2 regions of the Stenotrophomonas sp. S4 genome follow, and region 1 is predicted to be linked to the other one. Evidence: riboswitches for the same ligand, from Rfam matches in the RefSeq annotation. Region 1 holds a riboswitch; the other holds the start of a gene.
The links. A riboswitch is a leader RNA that binds a small molecule or an ion and turns the genes downstream of it on or off. The one in region 1 is predicted to bind cobalamin.
Positions count from the first base shown of each region.

Region 1 (5,065 bases):
TGGCGCTGCATCGCCGGGTCGATGTGGTTGCCGATCCAGCCCAGGCACTCCACGCCGCTTGCCTGCAGCGACTGCGCAGTCAGCCGTGCGTGGTTGACGCAGCCCAGCCGCATGCCCACCACCAGCAGCACCGGCAGCCGCAGTGCACGTACCAGGTCCAGCTGGTCCAGCGTGGCCGAGACCGGCGCCAGCCAGCCGCCAACGCCCTCCACCACCACGACATCGGCCTGCGCGCGCATTCGTGCGAACGCGGCCACGATCGGCGCCAGCTCCACCTGCACGCCATCCTCGGCAGCGGCCAGCTCCGGTGCCAGCGGCTGCCGCAGCGCATACGGGTTCAGGTCGGCATAGTCCGGCACCGGCCAGCTGGCGGCCTGCAGGGCCAGCGCGTCTTCGTTGCGCAGGCCCTGCCCCAGGTCTTCGCTGCCGCTGGCCACCGGCTTCATGCCCACCGCGCGCAGGCCGCGCCGGCGCAGCGCATGCAGCAGCGCGGTGCTGGCCGCGGTCTTGCCGATCTCGGTATCGGTGCCGGTGACGAACAGGGCGGGCGGCAGCGTAGCGGGCAATGGCATCGATGGGCTCCAACGGGACGACAGAGCGTGCATTATCGCCGGCCCGGCGTGCTTGCTAGACTGCGGGCATGTTCGCCAATGCCTCGCTCACCGGCAGCAAGCCGGAACAATACGCCCAGCTGCTGGAACAGGCCCGTGGCCTGGTCTACGCCGAGTCCGACCGCATCGCCAACGCGGCCAACCTCTCCGCACTGGTCTACCACGCCCTGCCCGACCTGAACTGGGTGGGCTTCTACCTGTATGACGGCAAGGAGCTGGTGGTCGGCCCGTTCCAGGGCCTGCCGGCCTGCGTGCGCATCCCGCTGGACAAGGGCGTGTGCGGTGCCGCCGCCAGCCAGCGCGTGACCCAGCGCGTGGACGACGTCGATGCCTTCCCCGGCCATATCGCTTGCGATTCGGCCTCGCGTTCGGAACTGGTGGTGCCGCTGCTGCGCGGCGATGAACTGATCGGCGTATTCGACATCGACAGCCCGAAGGTCGGCCGCTTCGACGCCGACGACCAGGCCGGCCTGGAAGCCATCGCCCGCGTGTTCGTCGAGGCACTTGGATGAGCGCGCCGAAGCTGCGCAACATCGGCCCCAAGAGTGCAGCCTGGCTGCGCCAGGTCGGCCTGCGCAGCCGCGAGGACCTGGTTGCGATCGGCGCGGTCGGCGCCTTCGTCAAGGTCAAGCGCGCGGGCTTCAAGCCCAGCCTGAACCTGTTGTACTCGCTGGAAGGCGCGCTGCTGGACTGCCACTGGCAGGAACTGAGCGAGCCGCAGCGTGAGGCGCTGGTGCAGGATTACGAAGCACGCATCGCCGCGCACCCTCTGAAGGCGGCCGGCCCCGCTTCGGGTCCGGTGCATGAGCAGCGTTTCGATGCCGACGATGACGCGGAAGACAGCGTGGCCGAGCACACCGACGAGGATTGAGGCACCCGCGTTCCTGGGCATGCCGGCCAGCGGCCGGCACTACCGTCGGGTCAGGGCTGCTGCAGCTCCAGCAGCTCGCCCACCAGCCCGACCTCGCCGCGCTCCAGCCACACCCGCAGACGGGTGCCGTGGTCGATGCGCAATGCCCAGCACAGCGACATCGGCAGGCCACAGACCTGCGACAGCACCATGCGCAGCGGGCCGCCATGACTGACCACCAGCGTCGGCACCGGATCATCATCATCGAGCAGGCGATCCAGCGCGCGCGCGATGCGCCGCTCGAAGTGGCCCCAGCTTTCACCGTTCGGCGGCGGGAATGCATGCGGATCGGCATGGAAGGCCGCCAGTGCGTCCTCCGGCAGGTCGAACAGCGACTGCCCGTCCCAATCGCCGAAATCCAGCTCTTCCCATTCCTCGTCCGCTTCCACGTCCAGCCCACGCGGGGTAGCCAGGGCCATCGCCGTGTGCAGCGAGCGGAGCCGTGGCGAACTGATCACCCGCTCCCACGGCTGCGCGGCGTAGGCATCGACCAGTTCCTGCGGCAGGCGGGCCAGCTGCGGTGGATCGCTGCGGCCATCGAGGAACTCATCGCGACCGTTGCCGGCGTGGCGGACCAGGTCGAGGATCATGCGTGCGTCCTGTACAGGCAACGCGGGAACAGCGGAAAACGGGCGGACATCGGCAACGGCACCACGGGATCGAGGGACCATTCTAAGGGCACAGCAAAGGCAGTCGAGCAGGCTCGACGCTACGGGCCGCCTGTGATGCCGTAGACTGCGCGCACTTCCAGGTGACCTGCGGCCACGGCCGGCAGGTTGAAACGGGAAGCCGGTGACGCGTGATGCCACGCCAGGCCGGCGCTGCCCCCGCAACGGTAAGCACGTCAGTTCCAGGCAACAACGCCACTGTGCCGCAGGCATGGGAAGGCGCCTGGACGGTGGCCTCGCGCCACCCGGCGGCAAGCCCGGAGACCGGCCAGGAAGCCTCAGGTCGCGATGCGGTGGGCATGGCGCTGGATGACCGCAGCCTGCGCTGCGGCGTCGGCGCATGCCTGCCTTCGCGGCTCCTCCCCTTCGCCACGCGGGCGTGCGTGGCACCTGGAGTCCCCCATGAAGCTGCAGTCCCGAATGCTGTCCCTGGCCGTGCTGGCCGCCCTGCCCGCGCTGGCCCAGGCCGCCGATGACACCACCGCGCTCAACCAGATCCTGGTCACCGCCACCCGCACCCCGATCGCCCTGCAGGACAGCATCGCGCCGGCGCAGGTGATCGACCGCGCGCAGATCGAATCCAGCCAGGCCACCTCGCTGCAGGAGCTGCTGCGCGGCCGTGCCGGCATCAACCTGACCAATGCCGGCGGCCTCGGCAAGCAGAGCTCGCTGTTCCTGCGCGGCACCAACTCGGGCCACACCGTGGTGCTGGTCGATGGCGTGCGCATCAACAGTGCCGACCTCGGCCTGGCCATGTACCAGGACCTGCCGCTGGCGCAGATCGAACGCGTGGAAATCGTGCGTGGCCCGCAGTCCAGCCTGTACGGCGCCGACGCCATCGGTGGCGTGATCCAGATCTTCATCCGCCGCAACCAGGGCGATTTTGCTCCGCACGTCCAGCTCGGTGGCGGCAGCAACGGCCTGCGCGAAGCCAGCGGCGGCATCGGTGGTGGCACCGAACGCGGCTGGTTCGGCGCCGACATCGCCTACCAGCATTCCGATGGCATCGATGCCTGCCGTGGCTCGGCGACGCTGTTCGCCGGCTGCTTCGCCGATGAACCCGACCGCGACGGCTACCGCAACCTGTCCAAGAGCCTGCGTGGCGGCTACACCTTCAACGACCAGTGGACCGTGGAAGGCAGCGCGCTGCGCGCCGACGGCAAGAACCACTACGACGGCTATTACAACTACTCCGAGACCCGCCAGCAGGTGCTGGCCGGCAAGGTGCGCTACACCCCGTCCGAGCGCCTGGCGTTCACCGCCAACGTCGGCCGCAGCGACAACGAGTCGGACAACTTCGGCGACTTCGGCGCACGCGGCAGCGCACAGACCCACCGCGACAGCGCCTCGCTGCAGGGTGACTTCACCTTGGCCGAAGGCCAGCTGCTGAGCACCGGCGTGGACTGGAGCGAAGACAACCTGGATGGCAGCAGCGCGGGCTACCTCGTCGACAGCCGCCGCAACACCGGTGTGTTCGTGCAGTACCAGGGCCGCTTCGGCCGCCACCAGCTGCAGGCCAGCGCACGCAACGACGACAACCAGCAGTTCGGCAACCACGCCACCGGCAGTCTCGGCTGGGCGATGCAGCTGGACCACGGCCTGCGCCTCAACGCCAGCTACGGCACCGCGTTCAAGGCGCCGACCTTCAGCGACCTGTACGACCCGTGGAGCGGCGTGCCGACGTTGAAGCCGGAGAAGTCCAAGAGCGCCAACCTCGGTGTTTCGCAGCAGGGCCAGGGCTGGCATTGGGGCCTGGACGTCTATGAGACCCGCATCGATGACCTGATCACCTACGACGCGGCAACCTTCAAGATGCAGCAGGTGGAGAAGGCACGCATCCGCGGTGCCGAGCTGACCGGTGGCGTGCTGCTGGCCGGCTTCGACATCAACGCGCAGCTGAGCTACACCGACCCGCGCAACCGCACCCACGGCAGCACCCAGTTCGACAACTGGCTGCCGCGCCGTGCACAGCAGACCGCACGCCTGGACGTCGACCGCCGCTTCGGCGATTTCCGCGCCGGCCTGACCGTGCAGGGTGCGGGCAAGCGCTATGACGATGCGGCCAACGCAGTGAAGGTCGGCGGCTACGGCACGCTGGACCTGCGCGCCGAGTACGCGCTGACGCCGGAGTGGTCGCTGCTGGCACGTGCTGCCAACGTGTTCGATCGCCACTACGAGACGGTGGCGTGGTTCAACCAGCCCGGCCGCGAGTACCAGCTGAGCGTGCGTTACCAGCCGAAGTGAAGGAACGCGCCGGGCATCGCCCGGCGCCGCCGGATGCCATCGACGCATGGCGTCGATCTACTGTAGAGCCGAGCGTGGGTTCGGCTCTACACCCGAACGCCCGCGGCCAACCCCGGCAGCTCACGCAGGTCGTCAATCACTGCCACCGCCTCTGCGGTGGCCAGGTCCAGGCCACGCGGGTAGCCGTAACGCACCAGTGCGATCGGCATGCCCGCATCTTCGGCGGCGCGGTAGTCGGTCAGCGAATCACCCACCATCAGGCAGGCATCGGCCGGCAGCCCGAAGTGCGCAGCGATATGCCGCAGCGGCTCACCGCTGGGCTTGCGCTGCGGCAGCGAATCACCACCCAGCACCAGCGCGAACGCATCACCGATGCCCAGGTGCTGCAGCAGCGGCGGCACCAGCGCTTCGGGCTTGTTGGTGCAGATCGCCAGCGGCACATGGCGTGCACGCAGCTGCGTCAGCGCGTCGGCCACGCCATCGAACAAGCGCGGGCTGCGCAGCAGGCACTCACGGTAGTGCACCATGAACACCGGCATCACTTCGGCCAGGTCGACCTCGCGATCGGCGGCATGCACGGCCTGCTCGACCAGGCGGCGCACGCCATCGCCGATCCAGCCCAGCACCGTGGC
Region 1 is NZ_CM196188.1:560,532-565,596, reverse strand. Features, by position in the region: gene bioD (dethiobiotin synthase) at 1-572, opposite strand, end outside; gene msrC (free L-methionine (R)-S-oxide reductase MsrC) at 641-1,123, shown strand; gene ACUZUJ_RS02550 (TfoX/Sxy family protein) at 1,120-1,482, shown strand; gene ACUZUJ_RS02545 (histidine phosphatase family protein) at 1,533-2,111, opposite strand; cobalamin riboswitch at 2,254-2,476, shown strand; gene btuB (TonB-dependent vitamin B12 receptor) at 2,592-4,433, shown strand; gene gph (phosphoglycolate phosphatase) at 4,520-5,065, opposite strand, start outside.

Region 2 (5,065 bases), 290 kb from region 1:
GTGCCATGGGCCTTCAGGTAGGTTGGCGAGGCACAGAACACGAACGGCACGCGCGCCAGCTGCCGCGCGACCACGCCATCCTCCAGCTGCGCCCCGATGCGGATGCTGGCATCCACCGCTTCCGGGCCATGCTGCACGGCGCGGTCGGTCAGGCGCAGCTCCAGCTGCAGTTGCGGATAGCGTTTCTGCAGTGAAGGCAGCAAGGGGGCAAGCACGTGGCGACCGAAGGCGCTGCTGCTGGCGATGCGCAGCGGCCCGGCCGGCTCGATGTCACCGGCAGTGACCATCGCCTGCGCACGCGCCAGGTCGGCTTCGATGTGGCGCACCTGCGCCAGGTACAGCGCGCCGGCCTCGCTGAGGGCCAGCTGGCGCGTACTTCGGTTCAGCAGCCGTACGCCCAGATGCGCTTCCAGCCGGTTGATGTTCTGGCCGACTGCGGTGGCGCTGATGCCAAGGATGCGGGCCGCGGCGGCAATGCTGCCGGTCTCTGCGGTGCGGGTGAAGCTGCGGATCAGTTGCAACAGGTTCATGACCGACCAGCTTGCCACGGGGAGTCCCAAGTATCGCTTGGGACTGAACCAAGCAGGTCGGTTGCATCGGTGACCATCGATCCATCGGGCAGGGCGCTGCCCTACACTCGGGCGATGCGCCCCGATTCCATCCTCACCCTGTCCTGCCCCGACCGTACCGGCATCGTCTATCGCGTGTCCGGCCTGCTGTTCGACCACGGCTGCAACATCCTCGACGCCCAGCAGTTCGGCGACGAGGAAAGCGGTCGCTTCTTCCTGCGCGTGCATTTCGACCGTGACGCCGGCCTGCCGCTGGAGACTGTGCATGCCGCCATGGCCACGCTTGCCGAAGGCTTCGGCATGGACTGGCAGCTGCATGATGGCCGCCGTCGCGCACGCCTTCTGGTGTTGGTCAGCAAGCAGGGGCACTGCCTCAACGATCTGCTGTTCCGTGCCCACAGCGGGCAGCTGAAGGTCGACATCGCGGCAGTGGCGTCCAACCACGCCGACTTCGCGCCATTGGCCGCGTCCTACCAGGTACCGTTCCACCACCTGCCGGTGACCGCCGATACGCGTGCGGTGCAGGAACAACAGATCATCGACCTGGTCGAGCGCGAGCGCATCGATCTGGTGGTACTGGCGCGTTACATGCAGATCCTGTCACCCACGCTGTGCCACGCGCTGGCCGGCCGTGCGATCAACATCCACCACAGCTTCCTGCCCAGCTTCAAGGGCGCGCAGCCGTACCACCAGGCGCACGCGCGCGGGGTCAAGATCATCGGCGCCACCGCGCATTACGTTACCGAGGATCTGGACGAAGGCCCGATCATCGAACAGGACGTGGCCCGCGTGGACCACGCGATGGCACCGCGCGAGCTGGTGCGGCTGGGCAGCGATACCGAATCGCTGGTGCTGGCACGCGCGGTTCGCCGCCATGTGGAGCACCGCATCCTGCTCAACGGGCACCGAACGGTGGTGTTCCGGTAATCGCCCATCCCGCGTCCGCCGGGCATGGCCCGGCGCTACCACGGGTGCTATCCGGTAGTGCCGGCCGCTGGCCGGCAACTGCAGAGATCCCGAGGTTGCCGGCCAGTGGCCGGCACTACCGAATCCTGATTTCATCCAATGAAAAGCCCCCGGTTCGGCCGTCCCGCGATCTGTAGGGGGCGTAGTTTGGGGGCTGGATGAATCGATTGTGTTGTCGTGGGCAGGAGCGCGCAAGCGGCATAAGCGACGTGCGCGGTAGCGCCGGGCCATGCCCGGCGGTCACGCCTCAGGCGATCGCGATCCCCGCCTTGCCCAGCGCTTCGCGCACCATCGCGTCGTTGGCTTCGGTCACCGGCCGGGTCAGGTCCCACAGGAACTTCACCCGGAAGCCGGACTTCACCGCGTCCTGCGCGCTCCACAGCACGCAGTAGTCACGGGCCAGGCCGCACACGTGCACTTCGCGGATGCGCCGCTCGTGCAGCCAGCCGGCCAGGCCGGTGGCCGGGCGCTCGCCATCGGGGCCGTGGTTCTCGCGGAAGGCGCTGTACGAATCCACCTGTTGGCGCGTGCCCTTGCGCAGGATCACGTCGGCCACCGTCCAGTCCACGCCCGGGTGCAGCGCGGCACCGGCGCTGCCCTGCACGCAGTGGTCGGGCCACAAGGTCTGTGGCTGTGCATGCAGCAGGATGGTCTCAAACGGGCGCTGGCCAGGGTGCTGGCTGGCAAACGAGGCATGGTCGGCCGGGTGCCAGTCCTGGGTCGCCACCACGGTGCGGTAGCGACGCTGTGCCAGCAGGTCGGCAATCGGTGCCACCAGCGCATCGCCCTGGTCGCAGGCCAGCGCACCGCCGGGCATGAAGTCCGGCTGCAGGTCGATCACCAGCAGGGCGACATCGGCGGGCAGGGCGGTCATGGCAGGTCCGGTACAACAGAAGGGGCGACCAGCGTGGCCGCCCCATGCCTGCACGTCAATCGCCCTGCGGCGCCTCAGCGTCCTGCCCGTAGTACAGCAGGCCGATCTTGATCCGTTCGCGCCCGTTCTCGCGGCGGTGGCGGTTGGCATCGCGCAGCGAGTACACGCAGCCGCAGTATTCCTGCTGGTAGAACTGCTCGCGCTTGCTGATCTCGATCATGCGGCTGGCACCGCCGCCCTTGCGCCAGTTGTAGTCCCAGTACTGCAGGCCTTCATAGCGCGACGCGGCGCGAATGCCGCAGTCGTTGATCTGCGCCATGTTCTTCCAGCGCGAGATGCCCAGCGACGAACTGATGGTGTCGTAACCGTGCTCGTGCGCGTACAGCGCGGTGCGTTCGAAGCGCATGTCGAAGCACATCGTGCAGCGGATGCCGCGCTCGGGCTCGTTCTCCATGCCGCGCGCACGGCTGAACCAGTTGTCGGTGTCGTAGTCGCAGTCGATGAACGGGATGTCGTGCTGTTCGGCGAAGCGGATGTTCTCCTGCTTGCGCAGCTCGTATTCCTTCACCGGATGGATGTTGGGGTTGTAGAAGAAGATCGCGTAGTCGATCCCGGAGGCGGTGATCGCCTCCATCACTTCGCCGGAACAGGGCGCGCAGCACGAATGCAGCAGCAGGCGCTTGCCGTCGGCGGGCAGGGTCAGGGTGGGGCGTTGGAGCTCGGTCATCGTCAGGTACCGCATGGACCGCCGGCAACGGCGGTGGCCCATGCATCAGCGCGTGGGTGAACGGGTCTGGCTGGATACCGTGAACAGGACGCGCGCGGCCACACCGCCTGCACGCGCAGGACGACGGCGGCCCCGGCAACCTCCCCGCGGAGATTCCAGGTCGAGTCAGGGGACGGTCGTGTCCCCCGGCCGGGGCCGGTATTCGGGCTGATGGACACGGGCCGCAGCCCACCTACTACCCGCCGCTTCCCAGGCGTGAGCCCAGTGCTGTTGGCAGGATTCGTTTCCATTCACCGCTGCGGGGCAGCTCCGGAATGGGCGCGCGAAGCGCCTTCACCGGATTCCCGTTTAAATCCCTGCCGCGATGACAACTACGGCAGGGATACCTTCGGCGTGCCCACGGTGGACGCGTTGCTGGCCAGGGTCAAGGGGCATCGGGGTCAGAGCCCGTTGCGCTGCAACGGGATCCGACCCCAGCGGAAGGAAGGGGTCGGATCCCGCTGCCACGCAGCGGGCTCTGACCCCGGTCGGGATGCACCTTCAATGCCCCGCCGCCGCCCGCGCGCGGATCTCATCCAGCCGCTGGTCGTGCAGCAACCGGCCGTTCTCCCACACGGTCACCATCGCGTCCTCGAAGCCGGTTGGCAGCGTGTCGTCACCGCTGGAAGGCAATGCCACCGTGTGCAGGCTGCCGTCATCCAGGCGCCGCAGCAGGCGCATGCGGCCGCGCTTGCTGGTCTTGCCGGCGTCGGTGATCGGGTCCTTGTAGACATCGATCCACTCGCCGTCCACCCGTGCGGCCGAACACTTCAGCGCGAACTTCTGGGTATCGCGGTCCAGCCGCTGCAGCAGCGCACCGCCCATGCCGAAGGCCACGTTGTCGGCGGCGTAGCCGTCGTCGGTGATGCGCTGCAGGATCGCTCGGATCGTGTCCGGGTTGATGCCATCGCCCTGGATCACCCGCACGTGGTTGAGCACGCGGTAGCCCTTGCTGTTGAGGGTGTGGCCGAAGGCTTCATCCAGCCGGCGCAGGCTTTCGGCCACCACCTCCACCGGGTCACCCGAATCGGGGCGGATGACCAGGGTCGCGCCCGAGGCAATCACTTCATCGCGCAGGGTGGTGCCCCAGTGCTCGCTGATCGCGCGGTAGATGTCGTAGCTGTCCGACACCACCGCTACGATCGCACCGGGCTTGCCGAACTGGCGCAGCATGTTGCGGTAGGCGTCCACCTCGCGCTCGCGGCCCCAGCTGGTGATGGTGCTGTGCTCGGCGGCGGGAATCGAATGGCCGGCCATCGGCGCGTGATAGTGCGCGCGCGCCAGGCACAGGGCCGAGACGGTATCGGTGCCGAGGAAGTTGACCAGGTGCGCGGCACCGCCCAGCGCGGCCGATTCCAGGCTCGAGACGCCGCGCGCGCCGAAGTCGTGCAGTTTGAACGGCAGCTGCCCCTGCGGGTTGTCGCTGGTCTGCTGCAGGAACGCGGCAATGGTCTGCCGTGCATGCCAGCTGATGGTGGCCACGGTGACCGGGTACCACACGCGCAGCAGCAGCGTTTCCAGGTACGAGGGCACCCAGAACGCGGCCGGATCGGTCGATTCAATGGTCATCAGTGCCTGGTGGGTGGGCACCACGCTGCCCTCCGGCACGGCGCGGATGCGCACCGGCAGGTGGCCGTCAAGCCGGTCGACGATATCGCGCCAGCCGGCCTCGTTGAACGGTTCGCCATGGGCGGCGAATACCGCAGCAGCGTCGTCGATGTCGGCGTGGGTGACCGGCCGTGCCAGGGCGTCCTTGAGGATCGCCTGCAGGCCGAAGAACACCGTGCGATCGTGCAGGCCGCCACGTGATTCCACGTAGAAGAACGTGGCATCGGTACCCGGCGGGTACTGCAGCCAATGGCTGGCCTTGTAGCTGTCGGTGTTGAGGAG
Region 2 is NZ_CM196188.1:268,355-273,419, forward strand. Features, by position in the region: gene ACUZUJ_RS01125 (LysR family transcriptional regulator) at 1-530, opposite strand, end outside; gene purU (formyltetrahydrofolate deformylase) at 645-1,496, shown strand; gene pncA (bifunctional nicotinamidase/pyrazinamidase) at 1,783-2,409, opposite strand; gene ACUZUJ_RS01140 (epoxyqueuosine reductase QueH) at 2,465-3,151, opposite strand; cobalamin riboswitch at 3,313-3,527, opposite strand; gene ACUZUJ_RS01145 (nicotinate phosphoribosyltransferase) at 3,677-5,065, opposite strand, start outside.
Region 2: it holds a riboswitch for cobalamin, as region 1 does, so the genes downstream of both, ACUZUJ_RS01140 (epoxyqueuosine reductase QueH) here and btuB (TonB-dependent vitamin B12 receptor) in region 1, are expected to answer to the same signal.